One region of the Limosilactobacillus sp. DJ3M12 genome, then DNA from elsewhere that is predicted to be linked to it. Evidence: a T-box and tRNA genes for the amino acid it is inferred to sense, from the RefSeq annotation. Region 1 holds a T-box; the other holds one or more tRNA genes.
What was found. The T-box of region 1 lies ahead of leuS (leucine--tRNA ligase). A T-box ahead of a tRNA ligase gene usually reads a tRNA of that ligase, here a tRNA-Leu.
Positions count from the first base shown of each region.

Region 2: it encodes a tRNA-Leu, which carries the amino acid that the T-box ahead of leuS (leucine--tRNA ligase) is inferred to sense. The anticodon was not compared.

Region 1 covers NZ_CANCWY010000002.1:148,036-159,514, forward strand. Annotated here, with positions in the region: gene leuS (leucine--tRNA ligase) at 1-1,735, opposite strand, end outside; T-box leader at 1,796-2,004, opposite strand; gene metK (methionine adenosyltransferase) at 2,057-3,244, opposite strand; SMK box riboswitch at 3,242-3,354, opposite strand; gene QOS06_RS03175 (DNA-3-methyladenine glycosylase I) at 3,405-3,944, opposite strand; gene QOS06_RS03180 (MFS transporter) at 4,023-5,462, opposite strand; gene QOS06_RS03185 (Fur family transcriptional regulator) at 5,586-6,041, shown strand; gene QOS06_RS03190 (amino acid permease) at 6,126-7,472, opposite strand; gene QOS06_RS03195 (VanZ family protein) at 7,563-8,174, shown strand; gene QOS06_RS03200 (hypothetical protein) at 8,186-8,353, shown strand; gene QOS06_RS03205 (IS110 family RNA-guided transposase) at 8,659-9,879, opposite strand; gene QOS06_RS03210 (HdeD family acid-resistance protein) at 10,241-10,765, shown strand; gene QOS06_RS03215 (hypothetical protein) at 10,789-11,232, opposite strand; gene QOS06_RS03220 (Y-family DNA polymerase) at 11,232-11,479, opposite strand, start outside.
Region 2 covers NZ_CANCWY010000009.1:41,789-53,267, forward strand. Annotated here, with positions in the region: gene QOS06_RS06220 (putative glycosyltransferase family protein) at 1-1, shown strand, start outside; gene QOS06_RS06225 (beta-galactosidase small subunit) at 99-1,058, opposite strand; gene QOS06_RS06230 (glycoside hydrolase family 2 TIM barrel-domain containing protein) at 1,042-2,928, opposite strand; tRNA gene QOS06_RS06235 (tRNA-Leu) at 3,088-3,173, opposite strand; gene QOS06_RS06240 (SprT family protein) at 3,231-3,683, opposite strand; gene QOS06_RS06245 (Tex family protein) at 3,676-5,853, opposite strand; gene nadE (NAD(+) synthase) at 5,919-6,746, opposite strand; gene QOS06_RS06255 (nicotinate phosphoribosyltransferase) at 6,759-8,225, opposite strand; gene QOS06_RS06260 (GntR family transcriptional regulator) at 8,287-8,988, opposite strand; gene QOS06_RS06265 (aspartate/glutamate racemase family protein) at 9,142-9,861, opposite strand; gene QOS06_RS06270 (aspartate-alanine antiporter-like transporter) at 9,894-11,479, opposite strand, start outside.

The sequences.
Region 1 (11,479 bases):
TCTTTTCATGGTTTGAACCAAGAATCATCCCCTGGTTAACAAGCTTCATGAATGGTTCTTTAGTTGGTACGAGACCGAGGTCATAAAGAACCTTATGCCAGAATCGAGCATAGAGCAAGTGAAGAACAGCGTGTTCAGCTCCACCAACATAGAGATCAACTGGTGACCAGTAATCAAGAGCTTCTTTTGAGGCAAATTCCTTGTCATTATGAGGATCAGTGTACCGGAGCCAGTACCATGATGAACCGGCCCATTGTGGCATGGTGTTAGTCTCACGAAGACCATGACGACCATTTTCGTCATAAACGTTAACCCAATCTTCAACATTTGCTAATGGACTTTCACCAGTTCCTGATGGTTCGATGTTATCAGTCTTTGGTAATTCAAGTGGAAGTTCATCTTCTGGAACTAATGAGGTTGTCCCATCATCCCAGTGGATAACTGGAATTGGTTCACCCCAGTAACGTTGCCGACTGAAGATCCAATCACGAAGACGGTAGTTAACTTTCTTATGACCAGCATCGTGTTCTTCAAGCCAATCGATCATCTTTTGCTTTGCATCAGCAATGTTCAAGCCATCAAGGAAACCAGAATTAATGTGCTTACCGTCACCATCAAAAGCACCTTCTGACACATCTGTTCCTTCAATAACAGGCTTGATTGGCAAGTCAAACTTAGTAGCAAAGTCATAATCACGTTGATCTCCGGAAGGAACAGCCATTACTGCTCCAGTTCCATATGAAGCAAGCACGTAATCACTAATCCAAATTGGTAGTTTTTCACCGTTAACTGGATTAATAACGTAAGAACCAGTAAATACACCAGTCTTGTCCTTGTTTAAGTCAGTCCGCTCAAGATCAGACCGCCGTGACGCTTCTTCCTTGTACTTTTCAACTTCCGCCTTGTGTTCTGATGTTGTCAATTGGTCAACTAATTCTTGCTCGGGAGCAAGAACAACATAAGAAGCACCAAAGAGCGTATCTGCCCGCGTCGTAAATACTTCAATCTTAGTATCTTCATCCCCCACAACTGGGAAAAATACTGAAGCACCTTCTGAACGACCGATCCAGTTACGTTGCATTTCTTTAACGCTTTCTGGCCAGTCAACAAGATCAAGATCGTCAATCAAACGGTCCGCATAAGCAGTAATTTTCAAAACCCATTGACGCATTGGCTTACGGTAAACGGGATAGCCGCCACGTTTAGTCTTGCCATCTTCAACTTCTTCGTTGGCAACAACTGTTCCACCCATAAAATCAGGGGCCCAGTTAACCATAATTTCACTTTCGTAAGCAAGCCCCTTCTTGTAGAGCTGTTCAAAAATCCATTGAGTCCACTTGTAGAACTTAGGATCAGTCGTATTTACTTCACGGTCCCAGTCATATGAGAACCCGAGTGATTGGATTTGGTCACGGAAATGATCAATATTTTTGTTCGTAAAGTCCTTGGGGTTATGACCAGTCTTTAACGCATATTGTTCAGCTGGCAAACCGAATGCATCCCACCCCATTGGATGTAAAACATTAAAGCCTTGCATCCGCTTCATCCGTGACATTACATCCGTAGCTGTATAACCTTCTGGGTGACCAACGTGGAGTCCTTGACCAGATGGATACGGGAACATGTCTAATGCATAATACTTCTTTTGGTCCTTATTAAGGTCTGCTTTAAAAGTTTCATTCTTCTTCCAAAACTTTTGCCACTTTTTTTCAATCGTCTTATGATTGTAAGCCATATTTTCTACTCCTTATTCTGATTTTAATAATCGTAATAAAAAAGTCCCGTAGAAATTAATCTACGAGACGAAATAACTCCGCGGTACCACCCGTTTTCCATGGAAGCCATGGCGCTTAGGACCTTAACGCGGTAAACGTCATTACCTACTAAAATTCAGTAATAATCACATTTAGATGAGTTCGTAAATGACCAGTCTCCTGTTCACACCACCACAGGATCTCTGCTGACCTCGTCAAAAACTACTATTTCTATTACGATCAAATATTTAACGCCTATTTTAACAACCACCGTTAATGATTGCAAGCGTGTAACTAAATTATTAGCCTAAAATTTCTTTTAATTCATCAACTTTATCAAGGTGTTCCCATGGTAAGTCCACATCAGTTCGACCAAAGTGACCATAAGCAGCAGTTTGCTTGTAAATTGGCCGCTTCAAGTCGAGCATTTCAATAATTCCAGCTGGACGTAAATCAAATACTTTTCGAACAGCGGCAATTAATTCTTCTTCTGAACGGGTACCGGTACCATAAGTATTAATCATGATCGATACTGGTTCTGCTACACCAATAGCATAAGCAACTTGAATTTCGGCCTTCTTAGCATAACCAGCTGCGACAATGTTTTTAGCAATATAGCGCGCAGCATAACTAGCAGAACGGTCAACCTTAGTAGCATCCTTTCCAGAAAAGGCTCCACCACCGTGATGGGCAGCCCCACCATAAGTATCAACAATAATCTTCCGTCCTGTTAAGCCGGCATCCCCTTGCGGTCCACCGATTACAAAGCGACCTGTTGGATTAATGAAGTACTTAGTTTGGTCATCAAGGTACTCAGCCGGAATGACTGCTTCAATCACTTGTTCTTTAATATCCTTTTTAATTTGATCAAGTGAAACCTCTGGATCATGCTGGGTACTTAAAACAACGGTGTCAACACGTAATGGCTTGTCATTCTCATCGTATTCTACAGTTACTTCGGCCTTTGCATCTGGACGAAGGTAAGAGATAACGCCATCCTTACGTAGTTGAGCAATCTTACGCATTAATTTATGGCTTAAAACCAATGTTAATGGCATATATTCAGGTGTTTCGTCAGTAGCGTAACCAAACATCAATCCTTGGTCACCGGCACCAATCTTATCAAGCGGATCAGCTTCACCTTCACGCGTTTCTAAGGAGTCATCAACCCCTTGCGCAATGTCTGGTGATTGTTCATCGATCGCAGTGATAACAGCACAGTTATCAGCATCGAAACCGTACTTGCCATCTGTATAACCGATCTTACGAATTGTGTCCCGCACAATCTGTTGGATATTAACGTAGGCCTTAGTAGAAACTTCACCAAAGACTAATACTAGTCCAGTAGTAACTGAGGTTTCAACTGCAACCCGTGAATCAGGATCCTTCTTAAGCAATTCATCTAAGATCGCGTCACTGATTTGGTCAGCAATCTTATCTGGATGTCCTTCTGATACTGATTCGGATGTAAATAAATGTCGTTCTGCCATTTTCTAATTCCCCCATATTCTATTGAAACTTTCAAATAGTTTGTAGTTGCGGTTACAAGGCATCTTCACGTTCAGACGTGAATCCTATCGGGAATTGCTTTATAACGATAATAATCTTAGCATAATTGTCAACCAACAATCAATGTTAATCCTTACATTCTTACTTCAAACGGGCATTGACCATCCCTACTGCCGTCATGAAAGAGTAAATAATTGTCGGACCAACAAATTTAAATCCATCCTTCCGCATTTGCTTGGCTATTTCTTCCGAAGCCGGCGTTTTAGGAGCTAATTCAACATCGGTAGTTAACCCCAAGTCTTGAGGCTGATCATCAACAAAGCGCCACACATAATTATCAAACGTCTTTCCCGTTTTCCGTAATTTTAAAATCACTTGTGCATTATTAATTACCGCTAATATTTTAAGACGATTACGAATAATAGTTTCATCCTCGCATAATCGATTAATATCTTCATCGGTAAATGATGCCACTTTTTCAATATTAAAGTTATCGAATGCCTGATTAAATGCTTCCCGTCGCCGCCAGATTGTCTGCCAAGTTAAACCAGCCTGAAATAATTCTAAAGATAACATTGCAAATAACTGCTGGTCATTATGAACTGGAAATCCCCAGTAGTGATCATAATAGTCTTGCATTTCTGGTGTCGCATTTGCCCATTGTGGTCGTTTAAGTGTCATTATCAGTACCTCTTTTTTGTTTTTAAAATAAATAGGGAGCAGAAATTTTCTCCTCCCTATTTATATACGAATTTTTGGTTATTTTGTACTTTTTTCCTTATTAGTATTTTTTAGCATAAATGCTAGTATGAGACCAATCAATTCAGTGATGATCATGCCAATAAATACTAAATGATAGCCGTGAAGGGAAGCGACTTGCGCCGAACTCCCCCGCTGAAGCGCATTTGTAGTAGCAACTGTTAAGATCAGTGTTGAAATAGTAACACCCGCGGACCCGAGAACTTGCCGGACTGTTGTAATTACAGCTGTTCCGTGGGGCACTAATTTATCAGGTAAGGCATTTGCTCCCAGTGTGACGGCCGGCATCATTACAAAGGCATTTCCACCTTCAATCACCATTGCGCAAAGGATCATTCCCAACAAGCTGAGGTGATTAAGGACGATTAATCCAGCAACCCAGCCAATGATAATCATAAACATTCCTACCAGCATTGTCGGTTTAAACCCAATTTTATCAGCTAACTTTCCTGACAAAGGATTCAGGATACTAAGAAAAGCAGCGCCAGGCACTAGGGCCATTCCAGAAACAAATGGACTAACTTTTAATAATCCCTGATAATAAAGGGGGAAAATAATTGTCGTTACAATTAAGGCAATATATGAAATCGACGTTAAAAGAATTGCTAAATCATAATTAAAAGTCTTCAATACCCGTAATTCCAATAGCGGGTGCTTGAGGTGAAGCTGCCGAATGCAGAACCAGGTAACCGCAATAAGACTAATGATAAAGATCCCTGCATTTATTCCCCATGCAGGATTCTTTTTTCCGGTTTGGTCAACAACGTACATAATCCCAATTAACCCAATTAGTAAGATTACTGATAGCCAATCAAGGTTCGTTTCATGTCGTTCCATTACATCTTGGATCAGTCCGCTAGCAGCCATTAAAATAATTGCCGAAATAACAAGCATAAAGAGGATAAAAAGGCTCTTCCAGCTAAAAAACTTTAGAACAATTCCTGAAACAATCGGTCCACAGGCAAGGGCGGATCCCATTACCAAACCAGCAATTCCCATTGTTGATCCCCGCTCTTCTTTAGGCGTAATCTCAAGCAAAACAGTTTGGTATGATGGGAATAAAACTCCGACAGCAAATGCTTCCATGGCTCGTCCAATCATCATAAACCAGAAGCCATTAATTCCCCAAGACGCGGGGGTTAAAACAATCATCAAGGATCCAATATCAAATAGTCCCAGTGCTCCAATGAACATTGTCTTAAAACTCATATTATTGAGCATCCACGGGCTAATTGGCATGCTGACACACATTACGAGCATAAAACCAGTCGTCAGCCATTGAACGGTTGATGCTGAAATCCCAAAAGCGTTCATTAAAGTTGGATAGGCAGTTGACAACGATGATTGACTAATCGACATCGTAAAGGTACCAACTAGTAAAGTAAAAATAAACCAAAAGCGACTATAACTTTTTCCATTGCGTGCGATACTTTGATCCATATCATTCTCTCCTTCTTTAGAATAATTATTATCTGACCGTTAATTATTATATGTTTTGAATTAGTGAATGTAAATGTTATAATGTCAATAGATTATAATTATTTTAAGAAAGGGGACGACATTATGGCAGAAGCAGAATTTGATCGAGCTCTTGACCATCTCCGTGAAAACAAGGTTCGTCTTACTCCCCAACGGAAAACTATCTTAAATTACTTAATCAATCATCATACTCATCCAAGTGTCGAAATGATTTATGATGACCTTAAAGACACAGTTGACAATATCAGTATGGCAACTGTTTACAATACTCTAAAACTCTTCGTTGATTATAATCTCGTAATTGAGCTAAAAAATGGAGACGGCAGTACCCACTTTGATTATTTCGGCCACCCGCATTATCATGTCGTCTGCGATAATTGTGGTAAGATTTCTGATGTTTTTGATGAACATTTTACTGCAATCACGAAAGAATTAACGGTTATGACTCATGAAAAGACTGGCTATCTAGTTACAGGAAATAACATCGAAGTCCATGGCATTTGTCCCGAGTGTCAACGTAAATTACATTTGAATCGTTAGTAAAAAGAGGCTGAGAAAAAACTTTTGTTTTTTCAACAGCCTTTTTTATACGAATCTTGTTACGATATCGTGGAAATTAACTTTTTATGCTTTCTTTTGTGTTAACGAAGCAACGGCAAGAATTGCAAACCAAGCTAAAGTTAGTATAAGCGCAATTAAAGTTTGTTTCTCCATACATAAAACAATTAGCACAATAAAAAGAAAAACTAAAATAACATAGTCAGTAAAAGGTGCGCCTGGCATCTTAAAAGTCCTTGATTGCGGATGCTGACGAATATATTTTAAATGTGCCAAGATGATAGCAGCCCATACAAAGAGAAAACTCGTGGTAGCAATACTGGAAACAAAAGTAAAAACTCCTTCTGGCATTACTAAGTTTAAGATAGCGGCAATTCCAATAACGACTGCAGAAATAATAACCGCTGTTGCAGGCACCGACCGCTTAGATAAGCGACTAATCTTACGGATAACAGGCCGATGAGCAGTAGAGGTTAACTCAGCTAGCATCCGACCAGTTGTATATAGAGAACTATTACAAGCAGAAGCCGCAGCAGTAATTACTACAAAATTAACGATACTAGCAGCCCCCGGAAGACCGATGTCGCGAAAAACAAGGACAAACGGACTATTGCTTGGTGAAAGTTTACTCCACGGATAAATGCACATAATGACAGCCAAAGCACCGATATAAAAGAGCATAATTCGAACAGGAATACCATTAATTGCCTTAGGAATAACAACTTTAGGATTCTCTGCCTCAGCCGCTGTCACCCCTACCATTTCAATTCCAACAAAGGCAAATACAACCATTTGAAAAGAAAGCATGAAGCCCTTTGTCCCGGTAGCAAAAAAGCCCCCATCATTAACTAAATTAGCAGGAGTAGCGAGATAGCCGCTTACCGAATGAAAATGAAGTAAAACTAAAATGACACCAACGGCAATTAAAATAACAATTGCCAAAATTTTAATAAGGGCAAACCAAAATTCGAGTTCACCAAACGTACTAACAGTCATTAGATTTAATCCCAATAAAATTAGGAGAGTTATTAATCCAGGTAACCATTGGGGAACTTGAGGAAACCATAGTTGAAAATATAAGCCAATGGCGGTAACTTCGGCCATTGCCAATGCTAGCCAACACACCCAATAAGCCCAGCCCATTACAAAACTCACGCGATTACCAAGATAATCACGAATCGCATCCATAAACGAATGATAATGTAAGTCGGAAAGAAGCAACTCTCCCAGGGCCCGCATAATTCCAAAACAAATAATCCCAGTAATTAAATATGCTAAAAGGATTGCTGGACCAGCAGCGTGAATTGCCTTCCCCGATCCAAGAAATAATCCTGTCCCAATCGTTCCGCCAAGCGCCATTAATTGAATATGACGGCTTTTAAGCTTACGTGTAAATTCTTGTTTTTCTGCCATGATCCTCTCTCTTTCTCAATAATTGAAGTTTTATTAATCCTAGTTAGGTTTACTAGTCATTACTAAAAAAATCAACTATGATATATAACATTGAAAACCTATTGTATACCATTTTTCGTAGAAGGAGAAATTACATTGTACGCATTAGTTCACTGGATCCCATTTTTTATTTATTTTTTTGCAGGATCTGTCCTCGTTACCCATAATCACCTTTGGAAAAAATTTCCTAACTTCAGCCAGCATATTACAATTGCAACCTTTTTTATCTATTTAACTGCTATCGACTGGCTTTGTCTAACCCCTTCAATATTTAATTTTAGTTCTGCTAACAAACTTTTATTTTATTTTCACGGCGTACCATTTAATATCATCCCCCTCCAAGGACTCAGCCAAGAATTTTTCTTAAATATTGTGATGACCTTACCACTAGGAGTTTATCTTTATTTAATTAATCACCAAATGCCCTTCAGTCGTGCTATTCTCTACGGCTTTTTCTTCAGCTTATTTATCGAGTGTAACCAATTTGTTTGCGACCTTCTTTTCCATATTGGAAGGGTTGCCGATGTCGATGATTTGATTAGCAATACCATCGGAACTACAATTGGTTTTGCAGTAATGATCATACTTGATCAAACGATTTTTCATCAAGTTATTAAACAATTTATGCTAGTAGTTGGAAAATCTGATAAACTGAATAACTGAGGTGGTAAAAGATGATTACAAATGAACAAAGAGCGCATGATATTGCTCTTACCTTACTACAATCCCGAGCAAAAGATCTAAAGCCAATCGAAGCATATCATGAATATGTCAATTCATTATTACCAATCTTAAAGGAGATTGATAAGGATTTTCCCAACGGTATTAAAGAGCACCTTTAATTTCCCGGGAAATTACGACAAAAGGAGCTGTGACATAAGTTAGGTCACTTCCACAAAATACGAACAGCGCAGTACAACAATGGCCTTCAGCGTTCGACTTTGCCGGACGCTGAAGGCCTATTGTTGCTTGCGGGGGCTCCCAGAGGCTAGCTTCGCATCGAAAAACGAAGTCACAAGTGACTTCTGTCTCGCTCCCTTTTCCTACGATTAGTCAAGAAAAATATTTAGAAAAGAAGAGTATACTAAACCAACCCGGTTCTTCTTCAAAAATCGAGAATTAGTGGTATATTAAAATTGTGAGGTGGTTATGCCTTCACAGGGACTATTGAGTCCGTATACCGATAGTGGTATTTTTCATGGTGCTTAATCATGGATAAGAGACATTTCAGAGTTTTATTCATACAAGCTACCATGGCGACCTTGTTCAGTTTTGGATGAGGTCGTTTTTCTTTTAAACGATAGTAATAGTCAACGATATGATTAGAATTAGCGTGTTGTTGGCGGATCATATTACCTACAGTAAAATATAAGAGCTTACGGGCAATCGGGTTTCCACGCTTATTAATGTGGTCTTGACCTAAATAGGTTCCAGATTGGTAACGACGAATATCAATTCCGACAAAGGCATTAAGCTGATTGGCATTGTCAAAGCGACTAATGTCGCCCAATTCTCCCATTAACTGAGCCGCAGTTTGTTTCCCAATTCCCGGAAAAGAGCAGTATAGGATATACTCTGGTAAGTGCTGGGCAATAGATTCCATCCGCTTGATAACCTCTTCCCTTTTACGGGTTAAGGCAATTAATTGGCGAGCATAGTAGCGAACTTCATCAACCTGAATGGCATCACCAGAAACAGCCGGATATGATTTTTGGGCGAGATCGATTAATCGATCGGCATACTTATAAGCTTTCATCTTAGATATTCGTTTATCTGTAGATGCCATTAGAATATTCTTTAATTTAACTCTCGAATAAGGCCTAACTAGTGCTGGATGAGAAAAAAGCTCCACGATATTCAACGCTAATTTAGATGTTCTATTTACAAATAATTGCTTAAGTTCTGGAAAAACTTGTTCAAGTGCAGTATGAAGATGATTTAGACGATAGTTCCAATCAGCATTGAGCTGATTATAGAACCGACTAAGCTCATGTAACTGAAGATGGTCTTTTTTCCAAGGAACTGTTAATCGAAAAGCATTTTCCTGGACAGTGAGCGCAATCCGATGAGCGTCTTTCTGATCGGTCTTAACTCGTCGTAGACTCTTGGACTTTAAATGAAGTTCTAGTGGATTAAGACGGCAAAAGCGGAGACCATTGGTCTCACAGAAATGTTCAATTACTCGCGAATAAATTCCAGTCGCTTCAAAGTAGATAATTGACTTCTGAGCTTTCTTAATCATATCTCGTAGAGCATTAAACCCCACTTTCGTTTGTACTAAAGAAAACTCCTTTAAACAGTGTTTCCCTCGATACCAGACACAGTAGCTTTTCCCCATTGAAACATCCAAGGCAAATATATCAGCCATAAAAAAACTTCCTTTCTATAAATAGAGCTAGACATAACCGCTATCCTAGATTTGTACTTTATTTCCTAAATACTTGAACTCGTAGTTCCACAACCTAAAAGCAAAATATCAAATCAAAGATAGCGGAGATCATTTTATAATACGGACTCGAAGTCCCTGGGAGCATGATCGATCTTAGCTCTATCTTCAGAATAACAAAAAAGTCCAGGACAATAATTATTTTTATCCTGAACTAATCTTAGGTTGTTTACTATTTCATCCTATATGTATTATACTACCTTGTTGAGATTTCCTTTCTTCTTGTTTTATTAACCCATTTGAACTATGATATTAATAATTTTATTTTTAGGGAGGTTTTTCAATGTTTGAAGAAACTAAAAAGGGCTTTGACTGGTTTAGCCTAATTGTTGGGGTCTTATTTATCATTGCCGGAATTGCATCATTCACGCGGCCAGATAAAACCCTTCACTTCTTAGCCATTGTTGCCGGAATTACTTTTATTTTCCGCGGAATTTATGAATTATGGTTCCGTCAACGAATCGGTCGAATCTTAGGAGAATCCTCAGGTTGGTTAATTTTTTCTGCAATTTTAGATATCATTTTAGGAATTATTTTTCTTTTCCAACCAAGCTTTGGGGTACTCTTCATTGCTATCATCTTCGCTATCTGGTTTATCCTTGATTCTATCACTGAGTTGATCAGTGCGAAGTTTTTCAAGGAATTTCATCGTGGATACTACTGGTTCATTGTAATTCTAGCAATTTTGAGTTTGGTATTAGGAGTTATTCTTTTATTTAGCCCATTACTTTCCGCTATTACAGTGGTATGGTTAGTTTCAACATTCTTGATTGTGTTCGGAATCATGAAACTTATTCAAGCATTTTAACGTATACCTTATATTAAAAGAGATCAGCAAAACTGATCTCTTTTAATTTTACGAATATTTTGAATTATAAGCCTTGTTCCGTCATCAAATATTAGGTGATGAGCATGGTAATCAATTCGTTTTAATTTTCCCGTGTATTCTTCATAAAAACCTGTCTTACCATTAAAGAATTCAACTTTTATTAACGGATGTGATCGGCCCCGTTCAATCATGGCAAGTTGGACTCTAATTCGATGCCTCATCTCAGCTGTGGGATAAGTCTTATGACCATACTTTTCCCCTACCTTTGCTAATAATTGATGGTAGCCGGTCAAGGCCGCAAAAGGAGAAAACTGAGCAGCGCGATCTTCGGTGGTCATTGGCGTATGAGCTTGAGAAACATGCCGAGGGGTGTTGATAATATCACGATACTTTGAGGTATCACTAAACAAGCTTTTTTCTATTTTCAGCAAATCTTCATTTTCCATTATGCTTGGTGCCCTCCAATCTGATTATTTCTTTCCAAAAGAGTAGCACCTTTTTTCAAATCCGCTGCTCGAATAATGGCGTTTTTACCGTACTCATTTTGCAAATCAAGGACAAGTCTTTGTAGTTTTTGATCCTTTTCTTGAACTTCGGAACGATTCTTATGTTTTTTCATTGAGTCCGTAAATAAATCTAACTGCTCATTATAATTCGCCAATCTGGCAAGCCGTGGTGAGAGAAGGTGGTTCG
Region 2 (11,479 bases), on a different contig from region 1:
AAACAAAAAGGTCTCTAACGTTCGGATTTACCGGGTGTTAGAGACCTTTGTTATACAACTTTTTACGAACATAGCGACATGGAATATAATCCAACCTCTTATTTTGCATTCAATACAAACGAAAGCTCAACATCACGGTCGGCAGGAATATGATACTGTTCTTCAACATCTGCTCCCCAGCTATCAATTCCCCCAACACCTCGAACGGCTCCCGCAATAACGAGAACAGTTCGTCGTGCGAGTGGGAGCTCTTCGATGTGTGTTGCATTTTCTAATTCCTCCGCTGTATATGGTAAACAACTGAAGGCAAATGGTTGCTCGTCTTGTTTAATAGTTAAGCTAAATGGTTCCCGAGAATGATCAGCATTATTTTGGGTGGAATCGCGGGTAATTGTTAATGCATGAGTATCCATGTGCATTCCATTTTCCTGAGGGACTAGATACTTAGTAACTGGTAAACCGTCAACATGGAAGGTACCCTCAGTCGCTCCTGCTATCCGGTCCGGGTAAGTTTCACCGGATAATCCTTGATAGTCAAAGCCGGTAGCAACGGTTGGCATGATAAAACGCATTCCTACTACTGGCAGACCAGGTAAGTCTTTATGACCGTAGTAGTGCATTGTCACTTTAATCTCACCTTGTCCGTTAACCTCATAAGTTACAGTGACTTGCGTAGCCGGAACTGTTAGCATCTCAAAAGTATACTTAATCTTGACATTCTCAGCAGATACCGGATCACTAAATTCATTGGTTATCGGCGCAATAGGTAATTCGGCAAAGTGTTGATTATCAACTGTCAGGTCAATCGCAACACACTTATGAAAAGTGTCCGCTGCTAACCACTGAGCAGACCGAATATTAAAGCCGCTTCCTCGGTCATTATCAGTGGTGGCCCGCCAAAACGTCGGCATTGGTTCACGATATAGCCATTCTTTACCGTTTAGCTTAAGCGATTCTAGTCCACCACGCTCATAGCTAAAAATATAATGAAAGCCGTCACCACTAAGTCCTAATGTCGCATCACCATATATCACGCGTAATTTATTTGTGTAAGCCATAGTAGTATCTTACCTCCTGCATTGCTGGCTTCGGTGTCCGATCAGCAAACATCAAGCCATCTCCCGAGAATTCGTAATCTGAGTGACGATCATCGAAATCACCACCATAGCGCATCACTTCTTGCCCACTTACCGGATCCTTAACAAGGAGGGCTTGATCAATAAAGTCCCAAATGAAGCCACCAAAGTATTGTGGGTATTTATCAAGTAAAGAAATGTACGAACCCATTCCACCATCAGAGTTCCCCATATCATGCATGTACTCACATTCCATAAATGGCTTGTCTGGATTGTTCTTCAAGTACTCCTCAACTTCTTTAGGTGGTAAGTACATCCAGCTTTCAACGTCTGAGATCCGATCACGGTATTCAGGAGTATGACAAACTCCTTCATAGTGAACAAGCCGACTGTCATCATGCTTCTTATAGAATTCATTCATTTTGACAATATTATCGCCAGCATATGATTCATTACCTAAAGACCAGAATAAAATCGACGGGTGGTTCTTAAATGTTTCATAGTTAGTCCGTGCCCGATCTACTACTACGTCACGCCATTGAGGAACTGAACCAGGGACATTATATGATGGTTCAATTGCTCCCATCTTCTGCCAGGTAGCGTGGGATTCCAGATTATTTTCGGCCATCATGTAAATTCCGTTATCATCACAAAGGTAATACCACGGAATTTGGTCTGGATAGTGACACGTCCGAACGGCATTAATATTATTTTTCTTAAAGGTTTGAATATCACTCGTCATATCATCCATCGTGATCGCACGGCCACGTTTAGCATCCCATTCGTGACGGTTAACACCATTGATAATTAGCCGTTGACCATTCAATAAGACAACATGATCTTTATTAATTTCAATTCGACGAAAACCAAAGTGGTATGGAACGAGTTCGACCAAATTACCTTCGTCATCACGAATTTCAATCAACAATTGATAGAGGTAAGGATCATGGTTATCCCATAAGTGAATATTTTCTAAAAATTGATCCCGAACTTCTACCGTGGAGTCAGCAGGGTGTGTTTCATTGACGAGCGTATTACCATCATTGTCGATAACCCGCACATTAACGTTCCCGGTCTTTTCACCGTGAAGTTGAAGGTCAACATTAAAAATACCGTCCTGATAATTATCAGTAACAATTGGCCGAATATTAAGGTCTTCAACATGAACAAGTGGTTGGGCTAATAGATTTACACTCCGGAAGATACCAGAAAAACGGAACATATCTTGATCCTCAATCCACGAGGCGGTACTATGCTTGAAAACTTCCACAGCCAAAACATTACCTTCATCTTGAATGTAAGGAGTCAGGTCAAATTCAGAGGGGGTAAAACTATCTTCAGCGTAACCAATAAAGTGACCATTAAGCCAAACATACATGGCACGCTCGACACCGTCAAACCGGATGCGAACCTGCTTTCCCCGTAAGGAAGGATCAAGGTCAAAACGTTTTAAGTATTCGCCAACAGTATTATCATCCCCATTACTAAATGATCTCTCTTGCGCATCATCAGGACTAAGGGCATATGCAGGACGACGGTAAATCTTACCTTCCCACGGAATCAAAGTGTTAATGTAATTATTTTGGGCGTAATTATTTAGTTCAATCTCACTAGGGACTTCGATTGTTCCAAAACTACTACTATCATAATCTGTCTTATAAAAATCTTCTTCGCGTTCACGCGGGTTTTTAGCAAAGTTAAATTGCCATTGCCCATCCAAGTTTTGCGCAAAACGACTATTATTATGCCGCCATTCATCATAGTTACCGTAATAATAATGGTCACTATGAGCTGGTAATTGATTAACGCGGAATGTTTCCGGTTCATCAAGCCATTTGATATCTGCATCCATTGATAAATCCCTCCTCGTTACTATCTACAACATCTAAAGTATAGCGCTTTCATGATTGAGATAGCAAGAGGAGAGGTAAAATTTACGTAAATTTTATTAAACAGAAATTTTAAAACAAAAAAGGCACTGAGCAAATATTACTCAGTGCCTTTTAAGTAGTGCGGCCGAGAGGACTTGAACCTCCACGGTCATAATCGACCATAAGATCCTTAATCTTACGCGTCTGCCAGTTCCGCCACGGCCGCATATCAACCAACGAATATTATTATAGCAAGATACCTATTCGTTGGCAACAACTTTTTTCAATTTTTTAAAATAAATTTGTGACCACATCGTCGACAAATATATCTTTGGGTGTTAAAACGCCGTTGTCGTGCGAATTCAACACCACATCCGGCACATATATAATACCATTTTTTCTTGGAATTTATCTTTCTTTTACTAGTCGGTGGCGCATATCTTGATCCTCCCACCTGTGCTAGTAAAGTCTTAAATTCTCTACTGCGATGGTGATAATCCATTCCTAACAGATGTAAATGATAATGGCACAATTCATGAAGGACCACTTGGCGCAGATTATGAAGATCAAACTCAGTATACATTAACGGGTTGATATCAATATGATGGTCACTTAAATGATAACGTCCACCAGTTTTTTTTAACCGCTTATTAAAAAATACCTTGTGCGTAAATTCGCGCCCAAAGTATTCTTTCGACCACTGTTCGGTCAATTGTTGTAATTCAGCATTAGTCATTTGTGACTGTCTCCGGTTCAAGCATCGTTAATTGAATTCGCTGGCGCTTCAAGTCGACATCATCAATCCACACGTCCACAATATCACCAACGGCTACCATTGCCCGCGGATCACGAATGAACTGCTTACTCATCTTTGAAACATGAACTAACCCATCATGTTTGACACCGATATCAACAAAGGCTCCAAAGTCGACAACGTTTCGGACAGTTCCTTGAAGTTTCATCCCCGGCTTAAGGTCTTCAATCGTCATTACATCATGGCGTAATAATGGAGCAGGCATTGAATCACGCAGGTCACGGCCTGGCTTTTGCAAGGAAGAAATAATATCAGTAACGGTTTCAGTCCCGACTTGATCATCCGTAAACTGCTTAACATCAATTTTCTTTAACTTATCATCAGCACTTGGCATTCCCAACTCATCGACATTAATTCCTGCCGCTTGAATAATCTTTTCCGCCACCTGATAACTTTCTGGGTGAACATCGGTGTTATCTAATGGATTTTCGCCACCAATAATCCGTAAGAAACCAACAGATTGTTGATAAGCTTTAGGTCCTAACCGTGGCACTTTCTTTAACTGTGTCCGGTTTGTGTAGCGGCCATTTTCATCTCGATAGGTAACAATGTTTTTAGCAATTGTTTTATTAAGCCCGGAAATCCGCGTCAACAATTGGTAACTAGCTGTATTGAGATTAACGCCAACCCGGTTTACCGCCCGTTCAACAATCGTTTCCAGTTCCCCACTCAATTCTTTCTTCGGCAAATCATGCTGGTATTGTCCAACCCCAACCGCTTGAGGATCAATCTTGACTAATTCGGCAAGTGGATCTTGCAAACGACGACCGATACTAATTGCACTTCGCTGTTCAACATGCAAGTCAGGAAATTCATCACGCGCTTCCTTACTTGCAGAGTAAACAGAGGCACCAGCTTCATTTACGATGACATAATAGATTGGCCGTTTGATCTTTTTAAGAGCTTCCGCAACAAATTGTTCTGATTCCCGGCTAGCTGTCCCGTTACCGATCGCAATCATTTCAACATGATACTTCTCTAGCAAATCAATAAATTCGCCTTCCGCTGCGGCTCGTTGCTTTTCTGGCGCTGGCTTATGCGGATAAATAACCGCTTTGGTTAAGAACTTCCCATTTTCATCAAGAACCGCCAATTTACAGCCTGTTCGGTAGGCAGGATCGAAGCCCAATACAACTTTTCCCTTGATTGGTGCTTGCATCAATAAATGATAGAGATTTTCACCAAAGACCTTAATCGCTTGTTCATCAGCGCCCTCTGTTAATTGTCGCCGCAGTTCCCGTTCAATTGCTGGACCCAAGAAACGCTTGTAAGCATCCTTGTAAGCTTCCTCAATAAAGGCAGTCGCATCATTTTTCTTGCTAGTTTTAATCAAACGGAAACGAAGGTAATTCATCACTGGTTCTTCAGCTAAAGTGATTTTGACGTTAATAATCCCTTCTTTTTCTCCGCGGTTAAAAGCCAAGATTTGATAAGAATTCAATTTCTGAACTGGACTAGTGAACTCATAGTACTGCTTGTAAGTCCCCAGTTCATCCTTTTCTTCACCATCACGTTTTACGCTTGTCTCTAATTGACCATGTTGAGCAGTATAATTTCGCAACCAGCTTCGTACCGTGGCCATTTCACTAATTGCTTCAGCCAAAATTTCATGGGCGCCTGTTAATGCACTTTCAGCATCAGGAACATCATCGTTAATAAACTCTTGCGCCTTCGCACTTAAATCATCATCGGGATAAGATAGCAGCCAATTTGCTAACGGTGTCAAGCCATGTTCACGAGCTTGTTGGGCCTTTGTCTGCCGCTTTTGCTTATATGGCAAGTAAAGGTCTTCTACTTCTTGCAATTCAGTTGCACTGTTAATTTGCTTTTCGAGCGCCGGTGTTAGCTTACCGAGCTCTTTAATTTTATTGATGACTGTTGCTTGACGTTCCCGTAATGTCGTTACCCGGTGATATTCATCCCGGATCGCTTGCAATTGAACTTCATCAAGCGTGCCCGTCATTTCCTTACGGTAACGGGCAATAAAAGGAATCGTATTTCCCTCATCCATTAATCCGAGGGCCGCTTTAATTTGTTGAGGGCGAATATCTGGCAATTGTTTGCTAACAAGCTGAAGTGTTTCCTCTTCCATTATCATTCTCCTTAAAACTAGTAAAGAGACTGAGTTGATTCCCAGCCTCCCATTTTATTATCAATTTACTTCCACCAAGTATCATATGGAGCAATCGGCAAGTGGCGCTTATGTTGGGTTCGACGATACCAGCCTTCAATTTTTTCAGCAGCTGCTGGCGAAACTTCACGACCTTCTAAGTAGTCGTCGATTTCATCATAGCGAACACCAAGCGCTTCTTCATCGGGACGCATTGGTTTGTCTTCTTCCAAGTCTGCGGTTGGTGTTTTATCATAAAGTTTTGCTGGTGCTCCTAAGTATTGTAATAAGGCTTTTCCTTGTCGCTTATCCAATCCAGAAAGTGGCGTGATATCTGCACCACCATCCCCAAATTTAGTATAAAAACCAGTTACTGCTTCAGCGGCGTGGTCTGTTCCCACTACGGCTCCTTTGTTTTCTCCGCCAATAGCATATTGAACAATCATTCGTTCCCGGGCTTTAATGTTTCCCTTATTAAAATCGCTAATTGGCGTACCGGCTTCGTTTAAGGATACTACCATCGCATCAGTAGCCGCCTTAATATTAACCCGCATTATTTTATCAGGTTTAATGAAGTCATTAATTGCAAACATTGCATCTGACTCATCAGCTTGCTCACCATATGGCAACCGGACTGCGATAAATTGGTATTCATTGTCGCCAGTCTCTTCCCGCAGTTTTTCGACTGCCAATTGTGAAAGCCGCCCCGCCAAACTTGAATCTTGACCGCCAGAAATTCCTAATACCAGGGCCTTCATCTTAGTGGTTTGGAGAAAATCACAGATGAACTGGATACGTTTAGTTACTTCTGCTTGGGGATCAATTTGCGAGTTAACGCCTAATGCATTAATTATTTCTTCTTGATACTTTCGCACTACAGATTACCTCTACTTATTCAATGATTTAACATATTCATGAACTTGGTGAATTAATTTAAGTTTGTTATCATAGCATTTCTGTGATAAATCGACTGGGTATACTTCTGGGTTTAAATCGCGTTTATATTCATCCCATAAAGCATTTAAGCTATCGAAACGGTGTTGACGACTCTCCTCTAAGGTCGGTTCATCATAAACATACTTACCATCTTGCCAGATTGGCTTTAGCATTGGCCGGGCAGTAAAATCTTCCACGTCTTTTTGCTGGAGTGGGAAGTTAGGATTGAACATATTGAGTGACTTTTCATTACGAGGATCCTCATCAACTAATGTAATATAATCCCCTTCACTCTTGCCGTCTCCACGATCGTTAATCCGCCATACTTGTTTTTTGCCGGGAGTTGACATTTTACCAACATTATTAGAGATCTTAATCGTATCAACAAGTTGGCCATCTTCATCTTCAATAGCGACTAATTTGTATACGGCCCCTAAAGTTGGTTGGTCATAGGCAGTAATTAGCTTAGTCCCGATTCCCCATGTATCAATCTTCGCCCCTTGCATTTGCAAGTTTTGAATTGTCTTTTCATCTAAGCCATTAGATGCGATGATTTTTGCGTCTGGGAAACCAGCATCATCCAACATTTTGCGTACTTTTTTAGATAGGTAGGCCATATCACCACTGTCAATGCGGACACCGATAAAGTTAATTTTATCGCCAAATTCCTTAGCAACCTTAATTGCGTTAGGAACCCCACTCTTTAAGGTATCAAAAGTATCCACAAGAAAGACACAATTATGATGAGTTTCTGCATATGCTTTAAATGCGTCATAATCATTCATGTATACCTGCACAAGAGCATGGGCATGGGTTCCTGAAATCGGGATACCAAATAATTTACCTGCACGGACATTACTTGTTGCATCGAAGCCACCAATATATGCTGCTCGCGTTCCCCACAAAGCTGCATCCAATTCTTGTGCCCGACGTGAGCCAAATTCCATTACAGTTTGGTTACCAACAATTGACTTAATCCGTGAAGCCTTTGTCGCAATCATAATCTGATAATTAAGAATATTTAAGATTGCCGTTTCAATCAATTGGCCCTCAATAATCGGCGCATCAACTTGAATAATAGGCTCATGGTTAAATACCAGATCTCCTTCTTCAAAGCTGTTGATTGAACCCGTAAATTTAAAGTTACGTAAATATTCTAGAAAGTCATCATCAAATTGATTCGTAGACTTTAAGTATTCAATGTCGCTATCAGTAAAATGTAATTGTTTTACATAGCGAATAATGTGATCTAACCCGGCAAAAACAGCGTACCCATTATTAAATGGCATTTTACGGAAGAAGGCCTCAAAGACAGCACGGCGGTTACCCATTCCTTTTTTCCAGTAGGTCTGCATCATACTCAATTCATACGCATCAGTATGCAGGGTAAGGCTATCATCCGGATAATCAAATTTCATTAGTATAATTCCTCTCAAAAGTAATATCGTTAATCAGTATTGTAACATGGATTTGTCTTGATTACTTTTCAAAGACAAATTCAAACCGTGATCCAACATATTGAGTGTGGACATATTCAAAAGGACGACCATCTTGCAAGTAAGATAGTTGGGTCATTCGCAAGAGAGCATCTCCACGCTTAATCTGCAAGTAATTAGCAATCTTTTCCGTCGCCTTCGTTGCTGAAATATGTTGGGTTGCATGACCAGGATAGAGGTTCGCCTTTTTTTCTAGCGTCCGATAAAAAGACGTGGTAATTTCTTCTTTGCTAAATTTTTGAACGAGGTTAGCAGGAACAGTTGCGATTTCATAACAAATTGGCACATCATTTCCATAACGAACCCGTTCCATTCGTAAAACCTGTTCATCTGGGGCTAACTTTAGCTTTTCAACCTCTGTTTGCGAAGGGATCGTCAAGTGGTAAGAAATTGTCTTACTAGCAGCTTTCTTCCCTGTCGCGTGCATTAATTCAGTAAAGCTCGTTATTCCTGACATCTTTTCTTGGACTTTGCGATTAGCGACAAAAGTTCCAGAGCCAACTCTTCGTTCAAGAATTCCTTCATCAACTAATGCTTGAATTGCTTGCCGCAAAGTCATTCGACTGACGCCAAAATCATTAGCGAGTTCGCGTTCAGCGGGAATTTTATCGCCAACTTTCCACTCACCATCTTCAATGTTTTGTCTTAACTGATTATGAATTTGAATATAAACAGGTGAACTCATTTTCTTTCCTCCTTACGCCATTGTTTGCTAAACATTGCGCATGTGTATATTTTACACCATTCCCAAAAATCTAGACCAATTTCTTAAAATATCGGCAAAAAATTAATAAAAATTAGAGACCGTTGGAATTATTACCTTTCTGGTCTCTAATTTTTAATTTTTATTATTTTGTCGTAATTTCAATGCTCGTTCAAGGGAGCGATCAACAATAATTGATTGTGAATCGGCAACAGGGTACTTAGTTTCAGGATCCATCTCTTCTGCAAAAGATAATTCAGTACAACCCAAAACTACTACATCTGCTCCTTGTTCTTCAATCATTTTCCGTACTAGCTCATGATACTTCTTGCCATCGGAATGACCAGCCTCTTTGATATCATGGTAAATCAGGTCTTCTGTCATATCGGCAATCTCAGGAGTTGGCTTGATAAGTTCGTACCCAGCCTTCTCAATATAAGGATCATATAGGTTAGCTGCCAAAGTTCCCTTAGTGGCTAATAGACCAACCCGCTTTGCATCCGGCTTAATCTTCTTGATCTCGTTAACCGTTTCTTGCAGCATATTGAGAATTGGAATCTCCGTTGCTGCCTGTAACTTATCAAAAGAGTAATGGGCTGTATTACAAATTAAAACAAAGAATGCAGGATTCAAAAGACCTTGCTGTTTAATATCTTCAATCAGGGCCTCATTAGGATCTGGTTGACTATGATCGAGAATCCATGTAGTACGATCAGGAACGGTTGCATGGTTAACAACTAAATAGTTTAAGTAATCTTGATCACGATGAATTGGCGTTCTTTTATCTAACAGACGTACATAACTCTCTGTTGCCAGCGTCCCCATTCCACCTAAAATTGTAAAAAATTGTTGCATTATAATTTTGCACGCCCTTTCTAAGCGATAAATTATGATAGTAGCGCCACAAAAATCGGCCCTAGTAATGTAATTCCAATATTACCAACTACAAACGCCGGAGTAAAGGCAGCCGCATAATATGCGCCACCTTCCGGCCCTGCTTTTTGCGAAATCTCATTCATTGCCGCTGCAATCGTTCCTGAACCAGTCAACGCACCAATTAAAGCAAGAGGTTCCATCTTCAATATATAGCGTCCAAAGAACAGCGTTAGCAAATGTGGCATTATTGAAATCATCGCCCCAATAAATAAGACTCCGATCCCTAACGACTTAATTGCACTTGTAAATGCTTGAGCTGATTGTAAACCAACTGTCCCCACAAAAAGCGTTAGTCCAAAACTCTGAAGAAAGCTAGTTACCGTTACAGGGATTGATTTACGGTCACGGTGACGCTCAATCCATGAACTCAGGATTAGTCCCATAATTAAAGCTGCCGTTCCATTTCCTAGTTGCAACGGAATACTATTTAATTTTAGCCCGATAATTCCTAAAAGGGAAGCACAACCGATTCCTAAAGAGAATAAAGAATAATTCATCGCTGTATCTGCAGCTTTCCAGTGTCCCATCTTTTTTAAGATTGCTTTGGTTCGTGATGTATTCCCAGTCAATGAAATCACATCCCCTGATCGCAACTGGTTAATCAATTGTTGGTTTCCAATGATTGGGTCTTGAATGTTCACAAAAACCCCATGTTGCCGTAGAAGGGCTAATTCACCCGGTTTAAAGTTTTTTCCCAGAACAAAAGCTCGTTCACGCGGCGCATTGGTTGGCGTCAATACTTCTGTTAATCCTGGTACTCGCATCAACCGATCGAAATGAACAGCGTAACCAATAACAGTTAGCAAGTCGCCAGCCTGCAATTGATATTCAAGGTGGTCAGTCATTTTGCCATCATGAAAAGCAGCTAACCCAATAATCCGGTAATTAGACCGTCGATTAAATTCCTCAAGCGTTTTGCCGACAAGCGGTGAATCATTTGCAATGCGATATGTTCGTCGCCACGTTGGGTTCGGGTTTTTAGCATGAAAGTGATAATGTTCAGCCATTTTAGGACCCTGTTCAGCAATTGAAATCCCCAAAATTTTAGGTGCTAGGTCACGTAAAAAGATAATTACCCCTAATGTCCCAAAAACATATGTTAAAGCATAGGCAACTGGGAGTTGAGCCTCATAAGTTGCCCTAACACTTTGACTGACTGGCAATGACCCAATCGTTTGCAACGAACTGGCAACGGTAGCTGACTGGGTGAGGGCTCCTGAAATAACCCCGGCAGCGATCCCTGGTCCAATCTTAAAGGCGGAAAAAAGACTCCACCCAACTAAGAATGCAACAACCATCCAGAAAATACTAGCGATTAAAATTCGAATCCCAAATAGTTTCAAACTAACTAATAACTGAGGCCCGATCCGATAACCAACAGAGAACATGAAGGCGCCAAAGAAAATCGTTCCTAACATTTCATCCCGGGGAAAACTCCCAATTTGCCCCACGATTAAGGTCACAATTAACGTTCCCACCGTTGCTCCAATATTAAATTTACCCGCAATTTTATAGTTGCCGATCAAAAAGCCAATTG